Regions from separate parts of the Anoxybacillus sp. TBDG-1 genome, predicted to be linked through region 3. Evidence: riboswitches for the same ligand, from Rfam matches in the RefSeq annotation. Region 3 holds a riboswitch; each other region holds the start of a gene.

Region 1 (4,849 bases), on a different contig from region 3:
ATTAGTAGGAGTATTAACAATAGGTTTCAAACCGTTAGGGGCAATCGCAACTTCAATATTGTTAGCAGTTGAAGATGTTAGACATCCAATTGTTATCAGTTATTTAAACAAATTTTTCCCAGATAATTACAAAAATACTCTATTTTCTTTAAATTCAGGAGTTGGTGCCCTGGGAGAAATCCTATCTGGTGTTATCTTTGGAATTATTGCATTAGAATTTGGACTAACAACAACATTTTTGGTAGCTGCCATTTTTCTATTACCAGCAATTATTATTTATTGGGTAGTACCTAAAATCCATGATAAAACTTCTATTACTGTAGATGAGCAACTTCGCTAACATAAAAAATAAAAAATAGACTTAAAGAGCCTGTTCGTCAAAATAATCACTATTATTCTCATATTATCGGCATTGGCATAGATAAACAAATGAATATAACCCATGGCGTTAGCTCTCAACTAGCGCCATGGGTATAAATATTTATACCTTATTGTTTTGCTGATACAGTTGTACAATTTGCTCCTCTTGTTCGCTAATGGTGACTTTTGGAACAGGCGTCGGTTTTTTGTTTTGATCGATGGCGACCATCGTTAAAAAGCATGTGGTTGTTAAGTGATGCTCGCCTGTAAATAAATCTTCCGTTTCGACTTTGACGAATACTTTCATGGATGTGCGGCCGGTCGAGTAGACGAATGCTTCGAGCTTTAAAATGTCACCTACTTTTGCAGAAGAAATAAAGTCAACTTTGTCAATCGAAACAGTAACGACTGCTTTTCGTGCATGGCGCATAGCGGATATTGCCGCAATTTCATCAATGTAAGCTAAAACGGTACCGCCAAAAATTGTGCCAAGATGATTCGTATCAGAAGGCAAAACGAGCCGCGTTTGAATCGTTTTTGATTGTTCAACGCTTACTTCCATGACTTCATCCCTCCGTAAGCCAAAAGTCGTTCGCGGTATTCGTGTGCGGCTTCCACCATTGCTTTCAGTGCGGCAATTGCTTCTTTTTCTTTTCGCGTTTTTAATCCGCAATCAGGATTGACCCAAAATTGTTCTGGACGAAGAACGCGAAGTGCCCGTTCGATTTGTTCGCTTATTTCTTCTTTTGTCGGAATGCGCGGGCTATGAATGTCATACACCCCTAAGCCAATTTCTTTTTTATATTCATATGTCTCAAACGCGGAAATAAGTTCACCATGGCTTCGCGACGATTCAATGGAAATGACGTCCGCATCAAGCTCATCAATGATATGCATCATATGTTCAAACTGTGAATAGCACATATGTGTATGAATTTGCGTCTCCTCTTTCACCGATGAGGTAGCGAGACGGAATGCCGTGATGGCATCTTCCCAATATGATGCATGTTTCTCTTTTTTAAGCGGCAATCCTTCCCGTAACGCTGGCTCATCGACTTGAATGATGCGTATCCCTTCTTTTTCTAACAGCAACACTTCCTCACGAATCGCAAGGGCAAGCTGTATGAGTACATGTTTGCGTGAAATATCATCGCGAACGAACGACCAGTTTAACATCGTCACAGGACCTGTTAACATTCCTTTCACAGGTTTGTTCGTTAACGATTGAGCATACACCGTTTCTTCTACAGTCATTGGATGTAGATGAGCAATATCGCCAAAAATAATTGGCGGGCGCACACAACGCGAGCCGTACGATTGTACCCAACCGTTTGTCGTGCATGCCATCCCTTGTAGCTTTTCACCGAAAAATTCCACCATGTCTGTACGCTCAAATTCGCCATGGACAAGCACGTCGAGCCGTAGCTGTTCTTGAATGTCGATCCATTTTGCGATTTCTTTTTTTATAAACGATTTATATTTGTTGTCGTTCCATTCACCTTTTTTCCACTTCATCCGAGCTTGGCGCACGTCGCGCGTTTGTGGGAAGCTACCAATCGTCGTTGTCGGCAAAAGCGGAAGCTGTAAATGGGCTTGTTGTGCTTTTTGTCGTTCGCTGTAAGGTGTTCGACTTACCGGAACGGTTGTAATGTCATTTATTTGTTCCTGTTGTTGGCGGAACTTGGTTAAATTACGGTTTGTTTGTTGATCGTATTTGATTAGCTTGTCGATCGTTACGTTTCCGTTCATATACTCTGTCAACATACGTATTTCATCTAATTTTTCATCCGCAAATGATAAAGCTCCAGCAAGCTCCATTGGTAATGTATGTTCATGTTTTGTCGTGACAGGAACATGCAGTAAGCTGCAGGATGGTTGAATGATCAGTTGTTTGGCAACGTTTGCTAGATGGTGAAGAAGCGTCGCTTTTTGTGCAAGCGAGCTTTTCCATACATTTCGACCGTCTATAATACCGGCGACTAATATTTTATCTTTCGGAAATCCGTAGGTGTTTATATTTTTCAGATTTTTGCCATCATCATGCACAAAGTCAAGCCCGATGCCTGCGACAGGCAATGCAACAATTTCACGGTAATGTGATACGCTATCAAAATACGTTTGCAAAATAAGGTTTACATTCGGCACATTGCGGTGAAAAACGTCGTATACATGACGAAATGCATCGATCATATCATCGTCTATATCTTGCACGAGAATCGGTTCATCCATTTGTACGAATGGCACCTCTGCCTCGCCTAGTTGTTTTAACAATTCCACATAAACAGGAACTAATTGTGCGAGATATTTTCGCCACTCGTTTCGCTCGTATTGCTTAGAAAGCAAAAGAAACGTGATCGGTCCAAGTAATACAGGTTTTGTTTCTAAATTGAGTGTTTCTTTGACAAGTTTGTATTCTTTCAATAGGCGATTCTCTACTAATCTTGGCTTTGTTTGTCCAATTTCAGGCACGATGTAATGGTAATTTGTATTAAACCATTTCGTCATTTCAAGCGCATGTTGTCCATTTGTCCCACGTGCTATCGCAAAATATTGCTCAAGCGCATCGTCTATTTGTTGAAATCGCTTAGGAATATATCCAAACATAAATGCTGTATCTAACACGTGATCGTATAAAGAAAAATCCCCGATTGGAATGAGATCGATTCCTTTCTCTAGCTGTTTACGAATCGAATCGAGTCGAATCGCTTCCATTGTTTTTATGAATTGCTCTTTGTTTATTTGCCCATTCCAAAAAGATTCTAATGCTTTTTTCCATTCTCTTTTTTCACCAATGCGCGGATACCCTACATTTGAACTACGGATGAACAAGTTAAGCACCTCCAGTCATTTATATCCCAATCAAGCAAAAAAACCCTCTTCCAAACAGAAGGAGGGCATAGCTAGCTCGTATTGAGATACACGAAGTGCCTCAAGATCATATGTCCTCACTCCTCCCTATGACGCGTAGGTCGTAAGTGCATACAACAGGCAGGTCTCCTGACTTAGCTTCATCGCTGTTTATCTCCTTCCCATTTCACATGAAACAGTGGATGATGATAACAGCTCTGCATCACAGTGGCGCGACCGTGTTGGACTTTCACCAAACTTCCCTTTTAAGATTCACAGCATCTGTGAACCACCTGTTGCGTGAACTTATTATGTTGTTGTATAAAATTCAGAATAAACGAACTTTTTGTTTTTTTCAACTGAAATGTTTTTTTCGTGTGGACGTCTTGAGAAACGCTATGATAAATGGGTATATTTTTCTTTTAAGTTAATATTGGTATTTTGTTGATAATTTTATGTTAAAAAGTATTGATTTTTTTTTTTTTTTTTTTGTTATAGTTTTACATGGTATCGATACTACATTATTTCTATAAAATATAAATTAAGGGGGTATTTTCATGACTCTAAATTACAAGATTGAGGTTTTAGAAACCGTTGTTGCTCCTGGTAAAGGATCTATCGCTTATGAAATTGGATACTACACAGGCAAAGTAGTTAGTTGGATTGTAACTTTCGGTGGTCTTTTTGATAATTAAAAACGGTTTTCTATGCATACATAGCTATGTTTGCTAGATTTTCAGTTTAGTGTAAAGACTCTTTCCCCTAGGGGATTTTTTACAGGAATCTTTGGCTGAATGTAGTGTAAGAAATAATCTAGGTGAGGTGGAAAGAAAAAATGATGAATTTTAAGGTTGAATCACTAGAGTCAGTTGTTGCTCCTGGTAAGTGGGAGATGATTAAAGATTTTATTAGAGGTTTTATTGACGGATTTTTCGGTTTATAGTGTTATATTTAGGGAGGTCTCATATTCTTGGGATCTTCCTGATGATTCCCCAAAAACTTTACTTGATTTAGTGGGAGGTGAAAGGTATTGAATAATATAAATATCAAAAACATAGATATGAATGGTATAGAATTCATTGAAGATAAGGATTATTTTATTATTAAACGATATGGTAAGTATTTCAGATTAGGTGTTCAAGAAGCTAACATGTTGCGAGAACTAACAGCTCGTAGAGACGTTCAAACTGTGTTGAGTAAGTATGAAATAAGCGAAGAGGATTTCAGTAAGTTTATACATTCTCTTGAGGAATGTGGTGTGGTTGGGGATGTGAAGAAGGAAAGAAAAAATATACTTTTCTACAGGTTTAAGTTAATTAATCCAGATACATATCTTCATCTTTTAGTTAATAAATTTTTAAGCAATAAAACAGTTAATAGATTGTTGCTCATTTTTTCGGCATTGATTATTATGATGGGATCAATTATTTTTTTGAAAAATATTTCTCAACTTACAGATGGATTTTTTAAAGACTTTGTCTTCTTTGATTTCATAACCTTTTATATCGTGACAATTCTAGTCATTTTTTTGCATGAACTAGGTCATGGTATAGCTTGTAAATATTTTGGGGGAAAGGTTGAAGAAATCGGTTTTTTGTTGATATTTTTCTCCCCTGCTCTGTATTGTGATGTGAGTGGAATC
Region 2 (4,849 bases), on a different contig from region 3:
TTATCGTGACGATATCGTTCGAGTGACGATCGATCCGTTCGATGGGAAGTACGATTCCGTTAGCCCAGCGGTCATCGCAACGCCAGAAAAAGTAGACGTGCACGTTCGTGAAGGAGAAGATGGCTGGGAGTTGCAGTCGAAACAGTTGACGATTGTCATCGAGCGAAGCCCGTTTCGGTTAGCGATATACGACAATAAAGGAACGCTGCTTGTGCGCGATGAACAGCCCGTATGCTTTCAAGCAAAAGGGCGTATGCGGTGTACACATGCGCTCACCCCGACAGATGTCGTATATGGATTGGGAGAAAAAACAGGTGTGTTAAATAAGCGCGGTGCAGTATGGACGATGTGGAATACAGATGTGTATGCTCCGCACAATTTAGAAACGGATCCGCTATACCAGTCGCATCCGTACATGATGGTGTTAAAAGACGGACATGCACACGGCGTCTTTTTCGACCATACGTATGAAACGACGTTTGACTTGCGGCATGAATCGTTTTATACGTTCACGTCAGAAGGTGGTGCGCTCGACTATTACGTGTTTGCCGGTTCGCATCCAAAAGATGTGTTGACGCAATATACGCATCTTGTTGGCCGCATGCCGCTGCCGCCAAAGTGGGCGCTCGGTTATCATCAGTCGCGCTATAGTTATGAAACGGAACAAGAAGTGCGTGAATTAATTGATACATTTCGCACAAAACATATTCCTCTTGATGCGATATATTTAGACATTCATTATATGGACGAATATCGTGTTTTTACGTTTGATCAAAAACGGTTTCCACATCCGAAATCGCTTATTCACTATGCAAAGGAAAAAGGGGTTCATATCGTTCCGATTGTTGATCCGGGCGTGAAAGTCGATGCGGAGTATGATACGTATCGTGATGGAGTGCAAAAAGATTATTTTTGTAAATATGCTGACGGAACGCTATACAAAGGGGACGTTTGGCCGGGTACGAGCGTGTTTCCAGACTTTTTAAAGAAAAAAGTGCGCAAATGGTGGGGCGAACAACATACGTTTTATACGGACATCGGCATTGAAGGAATTTGGAACGATATGAATGAGCCGTCTGTGTTTAACGAGACGAAAACGATCGATGAACAAGTTGTTCATGATGGCTGGAAAACGCACCGCCAAGTGCATAACGTATATGGGATGATGATGACAGAAGCGACGTATCACGCATTGAAAAAGCAGCTGAAAGGGAAACGTCCGTTTGTGTTGACGCGCGCAGGGTTTGCCGGTATTCATCGCTACGCCGCTGTATGGACAGGTGATAATCGTAGCTTTTGGGAGCACCTTGAGCTGTCGGTGCCGATGTGCTTAAATTTAGGGTTATCCGCGGTGGCGTTTTGCGGGGCAGATGTCGGTGGATTTGCGCATGATGCGAATGGAGAACTGCTCGTTCGGTGGACGCAAGTCGGTGCGTTCTTCCCATATTTTCGCAATCATTGTGCGATTGGTTTTGCGCGGCAAGAACCGTGGGCGTTTGGGGAAACATACGAACAAATCGTAAAACGATATATTGAATTGCGTTATGAATGGCTCCCACATTTGTACACGTTATGTTTTGAAGCATATCAAACCGGTGTGCCGATGATGCGTCCGCTTATGATGGAATATCCGAACGATTGCGAAACGTGGAACATATCCGATCAGTTTATGGTTGGCGATCAAGTGATGATTGCACCAATTATACGTCCATATACAGCGCATCGCATCGTTTATTTCCCAGAAGGACGTTGGGTTGATTATTGGACAAAAGAAGTGTTTGAAGGTGGTCGACGGTATATCGTGGAAGCTCCGCTTGATTGTTTGCCGATATATGTAAGAGAAGGGGCGATGATCGCTCACGCCGATGTGAAGCCATCGACCGCTATTTCCGATGAACAAATTACATTGCACGTGTATACAATGAGAGAAGGAATATCGACATACACGCTTTATGATGATGACGGCACAACGTTTGCGTATGAAAAAGGAGAATATGCCCGCATGCATATTCAAGCGACGTTTTTTGATCATACCGTCCATTTTGACGTAAAAACAGATGGGACGTACGAACCAACATGGCAACTGCATGTCGCGTTCGTTGGGGACGTGCCGACAACGATTGTTGTTAATGGGGAACAACGAGTCATCGATGAAGCGACAAACACGTTTGTGTTGTAAGAGATGGGGGATTTTTATGACAGTAACGATTAAAGATGTAGCGAAGCGAGCGAACGTGGCGCCATCGACCGTTTCGCGTGTCATCGCAGATAGCCCGCGGATTAGCGAAAAAACGAAGAAAAAAGTGCGCGAGGCGATGAAAGAGCTTGGCTATCATCCGAATTTCATCGCGCGCAGTTTAGCAAATAAATCAACGCAAGTGATCGGGCTCGTCATGCCGAGTTCAGCAGATAAAGCGTTTCAAAACCCGTTTTTCCCAGAAGTCATTCGCGGCATTAGTAAAGCGGTGCATGATCGGCAATACGCTTTACAGTTATCGACTGGAGAGACGGAAGCGGAAATTTACGATGGCGTTGTGCATATGGTGCAAGGAAAGCGCGTCGACGGTGTAATTTTGCTGTATTCGCGTACGAACGATAAAATTATGGCGTATTTACAAAAAGAAGATGTGCCGTTTGTTGTGATTGGAAAACCGCATAAAAAAGCAGAGGAAATTACGCACGTTGATAACGATAACGTCCGTGCGGCGCGCGAGGCAACGGAATATTTAATTGAACTTGGTCATGAGCGCATCGCGTTTGTCGGTGGAAACGTCAATCTCATTGTGACGATGGATCGTTTGCGCGGTTATGAAAAAGCGTTGAAATCTGCAGGGCTTGTATATAGAAAAGATTACATCGTACATGAAGAATTTTTAAAAGAAGGCGGACAAGAGGCGATGAAGGAGCTTCTCTCGTTAGCCGAACCGCCAACGGCGCTCGTCGTGGCGGACGATTTAATGGCGCTCGGTGTGTTAAATACGCTTGCTGAAATAGGATTAAGCGTGCCGGGGGATGTATCAATCGTCAGCTTTAACAACGTACTTTTATCGGAAATTTCTCGTCCGCCGTTAACATCGGTAGACATTAACATTTTTCAACTTGGCTTTGAAGCGGCAAGAAATTTAATTCAACAAATCGAAAACCCGAATGAGCCAATTAAACGAATCATCATTCCACATACGCTTGTGAAACGATTTTCGTGCGATTATTACAAAGCGCCTTCTAAATAAGAAGGTGCTTTTTTTATAAAACAGGCTAGGCGAGAAGAAAAAAATGATGTATTATATTCTTAACATTCATGCTCTTTGAAAAAATGATACGATGAGCAAGTACGGTGCATACGTCCGTATGCTTAAAAGGGAAGAACGGTGCAAAGCCGTCGCGGTACCCGCCACTGTGATGGGGAGTTTCGTTGCAATATGCCACTGATTTTTTGGGAAGGCGCAACGAAACGATGAACCTAAGCCAGGAGACCTGCCTGCTTGCGATACGTCGGCTGCCTACGGGAATATAGGTAGACGTGCGGGGACGATGAAAAATAAACAACACTTGCGGGAGCTTTATTGTTTGAATATTTCGTTTTTTCTGCACCTCTACCTAGAGGTGCTTTTTTATTTTTAAAAAGGAGTGACATATATGGCGACATGGGATTTACAAGGAACGAAACATCATGTGTTGATTTGTAACGGGGGGAGTTGTATGCGAAAAGGTGGAGAGGAGGTGACGCAAGCAATTCGTGATGAAATTGACACGTTGCAACTACATGCGCACGTTCATACGACACGGACACGATGTAACGGTCGCTGTGAGGATGCGTGCGTCGTTATCGTTTATCCCGAAGGTGTTTGGTACCGTACGATTGACGAACAAGTTGGAAGGGACATCGTACGAAAACATGTGCGCGATGGTGAAATGTTGCATGAATATGTGACGTACACATATGACGAAGGCTTTGTCATGCCTGAATATAGCGTTGCGACAAGGGGGAAGAAAAAGTGAAGAAACCGTTGTTTTGGATTGTTAGTGTGTGCGCTGCTGCCTATATTTTGTTTGCACTTTCGCCTTCTGTATATGCGATGCACATTATGGAAGGGTTTTTACCTTGGCAATGGGCGCTCGTTTGGTGGCTGCTATTTTTACCGTTTTTCTTTGTCGGTTTGCGCACGATTACGCGCCTCATGAAACAAAAGCCAGAGGTGAGGTTATTTCTTGCACTTGCTACCGCGTTCACATTTGTATTGTCGGCGTTAAAAATTCCGTCTGTCACAGGAAGTAGCTCGCATCCGACAGGGACAGGTCTTGGCGCACTTTTATTTGGACCGTTTGTTATGACGGTCATCGGTACAGCAGTATTATTGTTTCAAGCCCTTTTGCTTGCGCATGGTGGATTGACAACGCTTGGAGCGAATGCATTTTCGATGGCTGTCGTTGGTCCATTTGTTGCATACGTATTGTTTACTGGATGTAAAAAAATTGGTGTATCGATGCGCGCTTCTGTTTTTCTTGCCGCAATGATTGCGAATATAACGACGTATATTATGACATCCGTTCAACTTGCGCTCGCGTTTCCAGACGCAGCAAGCGGTGTATGGGGAGCATTTTTGAAATTTGCTTCGATTTTTGCGGTGACACAAGTGCCGCTTGCTGTAACAGAAGGGTTGCTTACCGTCGTCGTATGGAATTTTTTACATACGTACACGAAGCAAGAGCTGGATATTTTGCAACAGAAAGGGGCGTCTTTTGAATGAACAATCGGACATTGCTGTTTGTTGCCGCGCTGTTAATCATGTTGCCGCTACTCATCGTGAAAAATACAGAGTTTGCTGGAGCGGATACGCTTGCGGAGGAG
Region 3 (4,849 bases):
TCCTAAGTATGAAAAAGTGCTCGTTTACATTTCTGGTATAAGCGGTTTGCTTATTCCAGCATTTTTAATTAGCGTATTACCCATTACACATGGATCTTTTGTCGAAACGGTTAATGGCGTCAGTCGTCTCCGGCTTGATCGCTTATTTACAAGCCCACACGAATATGCATTTATCGCCTTTGCGATTACAAGTACACTCTTCCTTTCGTCGCTTTTATTAGCAGACTACTCAAACGAAGCAAATGAAATCGAAGCGTATACGATTTATCGTCGCGATGCGCTCATTATCGGACCATTTGCTCTCCTTTCTTCAATTTTAATTATGATCACGATGCGAAATGAAGCGCATTGGCTATATGACGGAATGATTGCACGTTGGCCATGGCTTGCCGCTTCTGTCGCATTATTTCTCGTGGCTGGTTTAGCTCTTTTTCTTCCTTCATGGAAAAAGAAAAACGGACGTGGGATGCCGCGTCTTGCTGTTGTGGCGATCGTATTGCAATATTTTTGTGCAAGTTACGCATACGGCAAAGCTCATTTGCCATATATGATTTATCCAGATATAACAATCGAGTCTGGATTTACGCATCCGAATACATTTCGCGCCCTTTTCGTGACGTATATTGTCGGCTTTGCAATTTTATTTCCAGGATTCATTTATTTTTGGAGGCTGTTTATGAAAGATCGTCGCTATTTAGCAAATGATGAAAAATAATGATTGCAAATGTTGAAATTTTTCGTTATAGTTTTAAACGTAAACCTTTTTTATACAATATATTGTGATGAAAAAACAAAAAGTAACTATATATTGAAACCGGCAAGCGAAGGTGTCCGAACGGACTTAATAGGGAATCTGGTGCGAATCCAGAACTGTCCCCGCAACTGTGTGCGCAGACGAAATGGAAACAACACCACTGTATATGTCAGCTATTTGTGGCGCATATACGGGAAGGAATCCAAAGTAGGAAGAAGCGCGAGTCAGGAGACCTGCCTTCCTTGTATCGTTTCATATTCTTCGGGGGTTGAGAAGATGAAACGATGGTGAAAGCATGCCTTTTTCCATCGTTTCATCCGCTCAACAAAAGCGGATGTTTTTATTTTATAAGGGGAAGGGATTTTACATGATGCACATAAAACAACAAACGGAAGTGAATGAAGAAACGATTCGCACATTATTGTTTCATATTTTGAAAGACTTTCCGCATTTATCAAGTGAGCGATATATCGAACGTACCGTACGAGTGCTTGCCCACATCCGAACATCCAAAGACATGATAAATAAACTTATTTTAAACGCGCTTGATGAAATCACCATGGAACAGCCAGATTGGACATTTGTTGCAGCACGGCTCTATTTACAACGGCTATACGATGAGGCAGCTACACACCGTGGCTACGAACGTTCTGAAACATATCGACATTTTTATGAATTGCAAACACTGCTCGTTGATGTTGGTATTTACGACCCGTTTTTACTTGAACGATATACGAAACAGGAACTGCAAGAAGCGAGCACGTGGATTGATCCCAAAAAAGACGAGCTATTTACATACATCGGCTTAAAAACGCTTGTTGATCGTTATTTAGCAAAAGGTTATAGCGGTGAAATTTACGAACTTCCACAAGAGCGTTTTTTAACGATTGCTTTAACACTCATGGTCAATGAAGATAAATCTAAACGAATGGATTTAGTAAAAGAAGCGTATTGGGCGTTATCGAATCAGTATATGACGGTCGCCACACCAACCTACGCAAACGCAGGAAAATCATACGGACAGTTATCAAGTTGTTTTATTGATACGGTAGATGACAGTTTAATTGGCATTTATGAATCAAATACAGACGTCGCTCGCCTCTCCAAAGGCGGTGGCGGGATTGGTGTATATTTAGGAAAAATTCGCGCACGCAACTCGGATATTAAAGGATTTAAAGGTGTATCGTCTGGTGTCATTCCATGGATGCGCCAATTAAACAATACGGCTGTATCGGTGGATCAACTTGGTACACGTCAAGGATCTATCGCTGTATATTTAGACGTTTGGCATAAAGATATTTTCTCGTTTTTGGACGCCAAATTAAACAACGGTGACGAGCGTCAAAAATGCCACGACTTATTTTATGGCGTTTGCATTCCTGACTTGTTTATGGAACAAGTCGAAAAGCGCGGGGATTGGTATTTATTTGATCCACACGAAGTGAAAAAGGTAATGGGTTGGAAAGATAAAAACGGCAATCCGTTAGGTCTTGAAGATTTTTACGATGAAGAAAGAGGACGTGGCTCCTTCCGCGAAAAATATGAGGAATGCGTCAATCATCCGCAATTAACGAAAGAGCGCGTGCCTGCCATTGAAGTGATGAAACGGATTATGAAATCACAGTTAGAAACAGGAACACCTTATATGTTTTACCGTGATGAAGCGAATCGAATGAATCCAAACAAACATGCAGGCATGATTTATTCGAGCAATTTATGTACAGAAATTATGCAAAATATGAGTCCAACAACCGTAACAAAAGAATATACACAAGATGGCGAAATTATTATCCATAAAAAACCAGGTGATTTTGTCGTCTGCAACCTATCTAGTATTCATCTTGCTCGCGCGGTTCAAGACGGTGTGCTCGAACGGCTCATTCCGATTCAAGTGCGCATGTTAGATAACGTGATTGACTTAAACGAAGATCGGATTGAAGTGTTGCAAGCGGTAATGACAAATAAAAAATATCGGGCAATCGGTCTAGGGGCATTTTCTTGGCACCATTTATTAGCGTTAAAAGGGATCAAATGGAATAGCGAGGAAAGTGTTCAGCTTGCTGATCAATTGTTCGAAAAAATCGCTTATTTAACGATTCAAGCAAGCATGGAGCTAGCAAAAGAAAAAGGAGCCTATCCGGCGTTCGAAGGGTCGGATTGGCATACAGGAACATATTTTGAGTTGCGTAACTATCATTCGCATGATGATTTAGACTGGGACGGCTTAAAACAGCAAGTCATGAAATACGGGGTTCGAAACGGCTATTTAATGGCGCCTGCGCCAAATGGAAGTACATCTGTGTTAGCAAATGGAACCGCGTCATGTGACCCTGTGTTCAACCGCTTGTATTTTGAAGAAAAGAAAAATTATAAAATCCCTGTCACCGTACCAGATTTAAGTCCAAAAACGTATTGGTATTACACAAACGCCTATGAAGTCGATCAGAAAATGAGCATTCGTCAAAATGCAGCAAGACAAAAACATGTCGATCAGTCTTTAAGCTTTAATCTTTATGTCTATAACACTATTAAAGCGAAAGATTTGTTAGACTTACACTTAACGGCATGGAAAGCGCGTTTAAAATCAACATATTACGTTCGCAGTACCGCCGTAACGATTGAAGAATGCGATGTTTGCTCATCGTAGGAGGAAAAATTATGAACGTTCTCATTTGCTATACATCGAAAACAGGAAACACAAAAGAAGTCGCCCTGTTGATCGAAGAAGCTTTTCGCTCATATGGACATGCGGTGAAAACAATCAGTATTCAACATATATTGGCCATCGAATCGCTCATTGATCAAGCGGAATTACTATTATTCGGTTCATATACATGGGGAAACGGGCAACTTCCAGAGGAGATGAAACAACTGCTGCGTTTCCTCATTAAAGAATACAAACTTCCTTTGCCTCCTGTTGCGGTATTTGGTACAGGAGATCAAATGTGGCCATATTATTGCCGCGCAGTCGATGAAATGGCGTACCATTTACGAAAAGTCACATCGGTGCTCGGCACGCTAAAAATTGAGCAATCGCCGCGCGGACATCAACAACACTTGCCGGCTTTGTTCGTACAACAACTACTAGAGGAGGTCGAACGTTTTGTTATTGACGAAAGTAAAGTTGTTGGAACCGTCGCATCCAAATAAGGCAACAAGCATTATCAACGGAAAAGCAAGCGGCATTTTAAACTGGAACGATATTAAATATAGCCATTTTTACGACATATACAAAATGTTGCTCGGCAACTTTTGGACGCCATTTGAAATTAACATGTCCGATGATATTAAACAATGGCACGCGTTAAGCGAGCGAGAGCGCGATGCGTTTTTACACATTATCGGCTTGCTTTCGATTTTAGACTCTGTTCAGCCGAACTTTATCGGAGCGATGAAAGAATACATTACCGATCCGAGCGTCAAAGCGATTTTTTCGATTATCGAACAACAAGAAGTCGTCCATAATCAGTCGTACTCGTACGTGCTTGCGTCTATTGAGAAACTATCCGAGCAAAACCGTGCCTTTGAAATGGCGCGCACAAATCCGCACATTTATAAGCGAAATGAACACGTCATTCGCGTATATGAAGCATTTCGTGAACGACCGACTGTTGAAACGTTTTGCCGAGCGCTCGTTGCTTCGCTCGTATTAGAAGGAATTAATTTTTACTCTGGTTTCGCCTTTTTTTACAATTTAGCTAGAAATCAAAAAATGTTAAAAACATCAACGATGATTAGTTATATTAATAAAGATGAATTATGCCATAGCTACTTTATTTCTCAACTCGTACGCGCTGTGCTATGGGAAAATCCACATATTGATGAAGATGGAGCGTTTTCTGCGTGGATATATGAATATATCGATGAAGCGATCCGTTATGAAACAGAATGGTCGCGCTTTGTGTTGCGCGATATAGATGGCATTGATGTCATCGAAATGGAAAAATATATTGAATATCTCGGAAATAAGCGGTTGCGTATGCTCGGCTTAGATGATCGATACGATGCAGATGAAAATAGTATGCCTTGGATTCGTGTCTTTAGTGATGAAAACGTGAACTTAGGCAAAACCGACTTTTTCGAAGCACGTCCACG
Region 4 (4,849 bases), on a different contig from region 3:
CAGCAAGATAAACAGTTATCGCGTGTTTTTGATGGGGAAAAAGTGGTGAAACGGACGCTTGTCCCAAATCAAACAATGCGAAGTAATGAATATAACGAGCTATTTATTGTCGGTGTCCCGCTTCATACCTCTAATGGAAACGGTGCTGTTTTCGTATATCAATCGTTAAAAGCAGTGGAAGAAACGACAAAGCAAACGACAAAATTTATTTTTCTTGCGGCATTTATTGCAATTGTACTAACGACGGTGTTTGCTTTTTTCTTGTCTACACGTATTACAGCGCCACTTCGCAAAATGAGGCAAGTTGCATTTGAAATCGCACGCGGAAAATTTGACTCTAAAGTGCCGATCGTCACCCATGACGAAATCGGAGAACTGGCGATGGCATTTAACCAAATGGGTCGGCAACTGCAATTTCATATTAATGCGCTAAACCAAGAAAAAGAGCAATTAGCCAGCATTTTAAGCAGCATGGCGGATGGTGTCATCACGCTCAATCGAAATGGCGAAGTGCTTATTACAAATCCGCCTGCCGATAGATTTTTACAAGCATGGTACTATGAGCAAGGACAACGTGACGATTTATCGCCACTTCCTCCCGAAGTGAATGAATTGTTTACAAAAGCTGTAGCAGAAGAGAAAGAACAAGCAGCAGAAATAGCTTTACAAGGTCGCAATTGGGTCATTGTTATGACGCCGTTATACAACGGCAAGGTCATTCGGGGAGCTGTTGCGGTGCTTCGCGATATGACGGAGGAACGACGGCTTGATAAATTGCGCAAAGATTTTATCGCAAACGTCTCGCATGAGTTGCGCACGCCGATTGCGATGTTGCAAGGGTATAGCGAAGCGATTGTCGATGATATTGCGGCGACAGATGAAGAGAAAAAAGAATTGGCAAAAGTCATTTATGACGAATCGTTGCGTATGGGTCGCCTTGTGAACGATTTGCTTGATTTAGCGCGCATGGAAGCTGGTCATTTAACGCTTCATTGCGAGCAAGTGTCCCTCCGACCGTATATTGACCGTATCATTCATAAATTTCAAGCGCTAGCGAAAGAAAAAGGGGTCCATTTGCTTGTTGACATGAGCAACGAACTCATTATTTCGTTTGATCCTGATCGTATTGAACAAGTGATGACGAATTTAATTGATAACGCTCTTCGACATACAGACGACGGTGGGGAAGTACGTGTCATTGTCGATACGAATGAAGAAGTAGTACGCATTTCTGTACAAGATTCTGGTACAGGTATTCCAGAAGAAGATTTACCTTTTGTATTTGAGCGTTTTTATAAAGCGGATAAAGCACGCACGCGCGGTCGCTCAGGCACGGGCTTAGGCCTTGCGATTGCGAAAAACATCGTTGAAGCACATAAAGGAACGATCCATGTTCATAGTAAACTAGGAGAAGGAACGACGTTTACATTCACATTGCCATTAAAATAGAAAAAATTTGTTGCCATTAACGATATTTTTCGCTATGATAGAAACGTAAAAATTGTTCGACAATTACATACGTCCGTTGCAAAAAGGTGTCGAATGGGCAACCTAGTAGACTTAATAGGGAATCTGGTGCAAGTCCAGAACTGTCCCCGCAACTGTAAATGCTGACGAAATGAAACGTGCCACTGTACGATTCGTATGGGAAGGCTTCAAAGTAGGATGAAGCATAAGTCAGTAGACCTGCCTTTTTGTATCGTCATTCGCGTCTTCGGGGAGTGAGACAGCGAAACGACAAGAGGGTTTATTATCTTTTGTTGTTTCTAGCTCATTCCATTTGGGATGAGTTTTTTATTTTGATATACATAAAAGGGGGAAAAACGATGAAGAAATGGAAACAGTATGTGTGGCTTTTGGCGCTCGTATTGACGCTCGGATTAGCAGCGTGTAGCAATAACGCGGAGCAAGCGAAAGAAACGAAGCAAGAGGCGAAAACAGAGGAGACTGCATTTCCGGTTACGATAAAAGATGCGGTTGGCGATGTTACAATTGAAAAAGAACCGACAAAAATCGTTTCGCTCATTCCGAGCAATACAGAAATTGCGTACGCGTTAGGACTTGGCGACAACATTGTCGGTGTCAGCGATTTTGATAACTATCCAGAAGATGTGAAAAACAAAGAAAAAATAGGTGGAATGGAATTTAATGTAGAAAAAATTATTTCGCTTCAACCAGACGTTGTGCTTGCCCATGCATCAAGCGCTCACAATTCTGAGGAAGGATTAAAGCAATTAAAAGATGCGGGCATTACAGTTATTATAGTGCCAAACGCCACATCGTTCAATGATGTATATGCGTCGATTGAACTGATAGGGAAGGCGACAGGGAAAGCAAAAGAAGCAGCGGATGTTGTGCAGAAAATGAAACAAAAAATTGATGCGATTGCTGAAAAAGCAAAGGAAGTAAAAGAGGAAGCGACAGTTTGGGTCGAAGTTTCTCCTGCACCTGAAATTTATACAGCTGGAAAAGGAACATTTATGGATGAAATGTTAACGATCATTCATGCAAAAAATGCATCAGGCGATCAAGAAGGATGGCCGATGTTTACTGAAGAAGATGCGGTGGCATTAAACCCAGACGTCATTATTACGACGTACGGTTATTACACACCGAACGCTGTCGAGCAAGTGCTCGCTCGCCCAGCGTGGAAAGAAGTTCCTGCAATTAAAAATAAACGAGTATACGATGTCAATTCCGATTTAGTTTCTCGTCCGGGACCACGTTTAGCTGAAGGGGTCGAAGAAATTGCCAAAGTCGTTTATCCAGACATTTTTAAATAATTACATTACTGCCTCAATCATTGCGATCGTTGCATTATTATTAGGGATATCGATTGGATCACAATCGATTCCCTTTTCTTCTATATGGGAGACGCTATTACATCAGTTGTTTCATACGCCGACAAATGTTCCTGCCACCGTTTCGCAAATTATTGTTGCGATTCGTTTACCGAGAGTAATACTCGCCTTTCTGATCGGGGCATCTTTAGCACTTGCAGGGGTAGCGTTTCAAGGGCTTTTGAAAAACGTTCTTGCCGATCCGTATACGATCGGGGTGTCGTCTGGGGCAGCCGTTGGCGCAGTACTTGTCTTTTTCTTTCAGCTTCAGTTTTCGATTCTCGGACGTTTTACGCTCCCGATCGTTAGCATTATATTTGCGCTCTTGACATTATTGTTTGTTTTACTATTTGCTCGGCTTGCTGAACGCAATATGGGAATGGAAACGATTGTTTTAATCGGCATTATCATGAATGCGTTTTTCGGTTCGCTCATTTCACTTATGGTCGCTTTTAGCGGCGAAGAGTTGCGTCAAGTTATTAGCTGGCTCATGGGGAGCGTGGCGATGCGTGGCTGGTCGTACGTGTCTTTATTTGTTCCGTTTTTTATCATCGGTTCTCTCGGTTTATTTGCACATATTCGCGAGTTAAACGCCTTTTCATTTGGAGAGCGAGCAGCTACAAACATTGGTGTACATGTATTACAAAAAAAGCTATTCATTTTACTTAGCGCCTCACTACTTACAGGAGCAGCGGTAGCTGTATCAGGAACGATCGGCTTTGTCGGACTGGTCATTCCGCATATGACTCGTTTGATTTGTGGGGCGAATCATCGAAAATTGTTGCCACTTTCTTTTTTATATGGTGGCGCGTTTTTAGTATTAGCAGATGTCGTGGCGCGAACGATTGTTGCACCACGGGAATTGCCGATCGGAGTCATTACATCGTTGATCGGAGCACCGTTATTTGCGATGTTGTTATTTAAAAGTTTAAAACGGAAGACGGGATAAACATGATTGATGTGAAGAACGTTTCGTATCAATACGGAGAAAAGCAAGTATTACACCATATTTCATTTACTGTTCATGAAGGGGAGTTTTTCGGTATTTTAGGACCGAACGGAAGCGGAAAAACAACGTTAATGAAACTGTTAAGTCGAGAACTGTCGTTACAACAAGGAAATATTGTTGTTTGCGGACAACATATTGAAACGTATAAACCGAAACAATATGCTAAACTCATTGCTACGTTGCCACAACATATAGACGTTTCGTTTGGATATACAGTAAAAGAAATGGTTGAGCTTGGACGCTATCCTTATCAATCTACCCTTTTCCCTAAATGGACGGAGGAAGACGATCAAGTCGTTAATGAAGCACTTCATTGTGTGACATTAGCGCATAAACAACATGTTTTATTAGAGCAGTTAAGTGGTGGAGAACGCCAGCGTGCTGCACTTGCTCGAGCGCTAGCACAACAACCGCGCGTATTGCTCTTAGATGAACCGACAAACCATATGGATGTGGCGCAACAGCTGAAGTTGTTAAATTTATTAAAACAGTCGAAACTGACGATCATTGCTATTTTTCATGATATAAACGTCGCATCGCTGTATTGCGATCGTCTTCTTTTTTTGCGAGATGGAAAAATAGTTGCGTGCGGTACACCGAGAGAGTTATTGAACGAGTCCATGATTGAGCGCGTGTTTGATACATGTATGAAACGACATGAACATCCTGTATTACCGAAACCGCTTGTAACGTTCGTTCCATTTTTAGAACTACCGATTGACGATGTGCTATGGCACGTCAAGCAACATGAAACGATGGTCGTCATTGAAACGGTAAAGCCATTTAAAGTGCTTTCATCTGCGCTTGTTGGTGGGGGGATGCGTTGGGCAACGACTTTTGTGAATCGTCATGTTTCACTTGACTACCGTTGTGACGATGCCGAACAAGAGATGATTCAATTTTTGCGAAAACAAGGTTTTGATGAGCAGTGGACCGTTGGGATGATGACCGCTGTTTGTGTAAATGATGTCGCGTTTGCGTCTGTTCATGAAGATGTTCG

The links. A riboswitch is a leader RNA that binds a small molecule or an ion and turns the genes downstream of it on or off. The one in region 3 is predicted to bind cobalamin.
Region 1: linked by a shared signal. The riboswitch ahead of metE (5-methyltetrahydropteroyltriglutamate--homocysteine S-methyltransferase) and the one ahead of ACYQY7_RS10055 (ribonucleoside-diphosphate reductase subunit alpha) in region 3 are both predicted to bind cobalamin.
Region 2: linked by a shared signal. The riboswitch ahead of ACYQY7_RS05070 ((2Fe-2S) ferredoxin domain-containing protein) and the one ahead of ACYQY7_RS10055 (ribonucleoside-diphosphate reductase subunit alpha) in region 3 are both predicted to bind cobalamin.
Region 4: linked by a shared signal. The riboswitch ahead of ACYQY7_RS11895 (ABC transporter substrate-binding protein) and the one ahead of ACYQY7_RS10055 (ribonucleoside-diphosphate reductase subunit alpha) in region 3 are both predicted to bind cobalamin.

What each region holds. Positions count from the first base shown of each region.
Region 1 is NZ_JBTZSY010000069.1:923-5,771, forward strand. It holds gene ACYQY7_RS13275 (MFS transporter) at 1-340, shown strand, start outside; gene ACYQY7_RS13280 (acyl-CoA thioesterase) at 482-922, opposite strand; gene metE (5-methyltetrahydropteroyltriglutamate--homocysteine S-methyltransferase) at 913-3,189, opposite strand; cobalamin riboswitch at 3,331-3,519, opposite strand; gene ACYQY7_RS13290 (hypothetical protein) at 3,765-3,902, shown strand; gene ACYQY7_RS13295 (hypothetical protein) at 4,238-4,849, shown strand, end outside.
Region 2 is NZ_JBTZSY010000011.1:26,080-30,928, forward strand. It holds gene ACYQY7_RS05060 (glycoside hydrolase family 31 protein) at 1-2,179, shown strand, start outside; gene ACYQY7_RS05065 (LacI family DNA-binding transcriptional regulator) at 2,196-3,230, shown strand; cobalamin riboswitch at 3,315-3,496, shown strand; gene ACYQY7_RS05070 ((2Fe-2S) ferredoxin domain-containing protein) at 3,637-3,999, shown strand; gene ACYQY7_RS05075 (energy-coupling factor ABC transporter permease) at 3,996-4,748, shown strand; gene ACYQY7_RS05080 (energy-coupling factor ABC transporter substrate-binding protein) at 4,745-4,849, shown strand, end outside.
Region 3 is NZ_JBTZSY010000031.1:5,354-10,202, forward strand. It holds gene ACYQY7_RS10050 (cytochrome d ubiquinol oxidase subunit II) at 1-715, shown strand, start outside; cobalamin riboswitch at 809-1,008, shown strand; gene ACYQY7_RS10055 (ribonucleoside-diphosphate reductase subunit alpha) at 1,122-3,401, shown strand; gene ACYQY7_RS10060 (flavodoxin domain-containing protein) at 3,413-3,904, shown strand; gene ACYQY7_RS10065 (ribonucleotide-diphosphate reductase subunit beta) at 3,858-4,849, shown strand, end outside.
Region 4 is NZ_JBTZSY010000047.1:6,591-11,439, reverse strand. It holds gene ACYQY7_RS11900 (ATP-binding protein) at 1-1,449, shown strand, start outside; cobalamin riboswitch at 1,517-1,708, shown strand; gene ACYQY7_RS11895 (ABC transporter substrate-binding protein) at 1,827-2,783, shown strand; gene ACYQY7_RS11890 (FecCD family ABC transporter permease) at 2,749-3,789, shown strand; gene ACYQY7_RS11885 (adenosylcobinamide amidohydrolase) at 3,792-4,849, shown strand, end outside.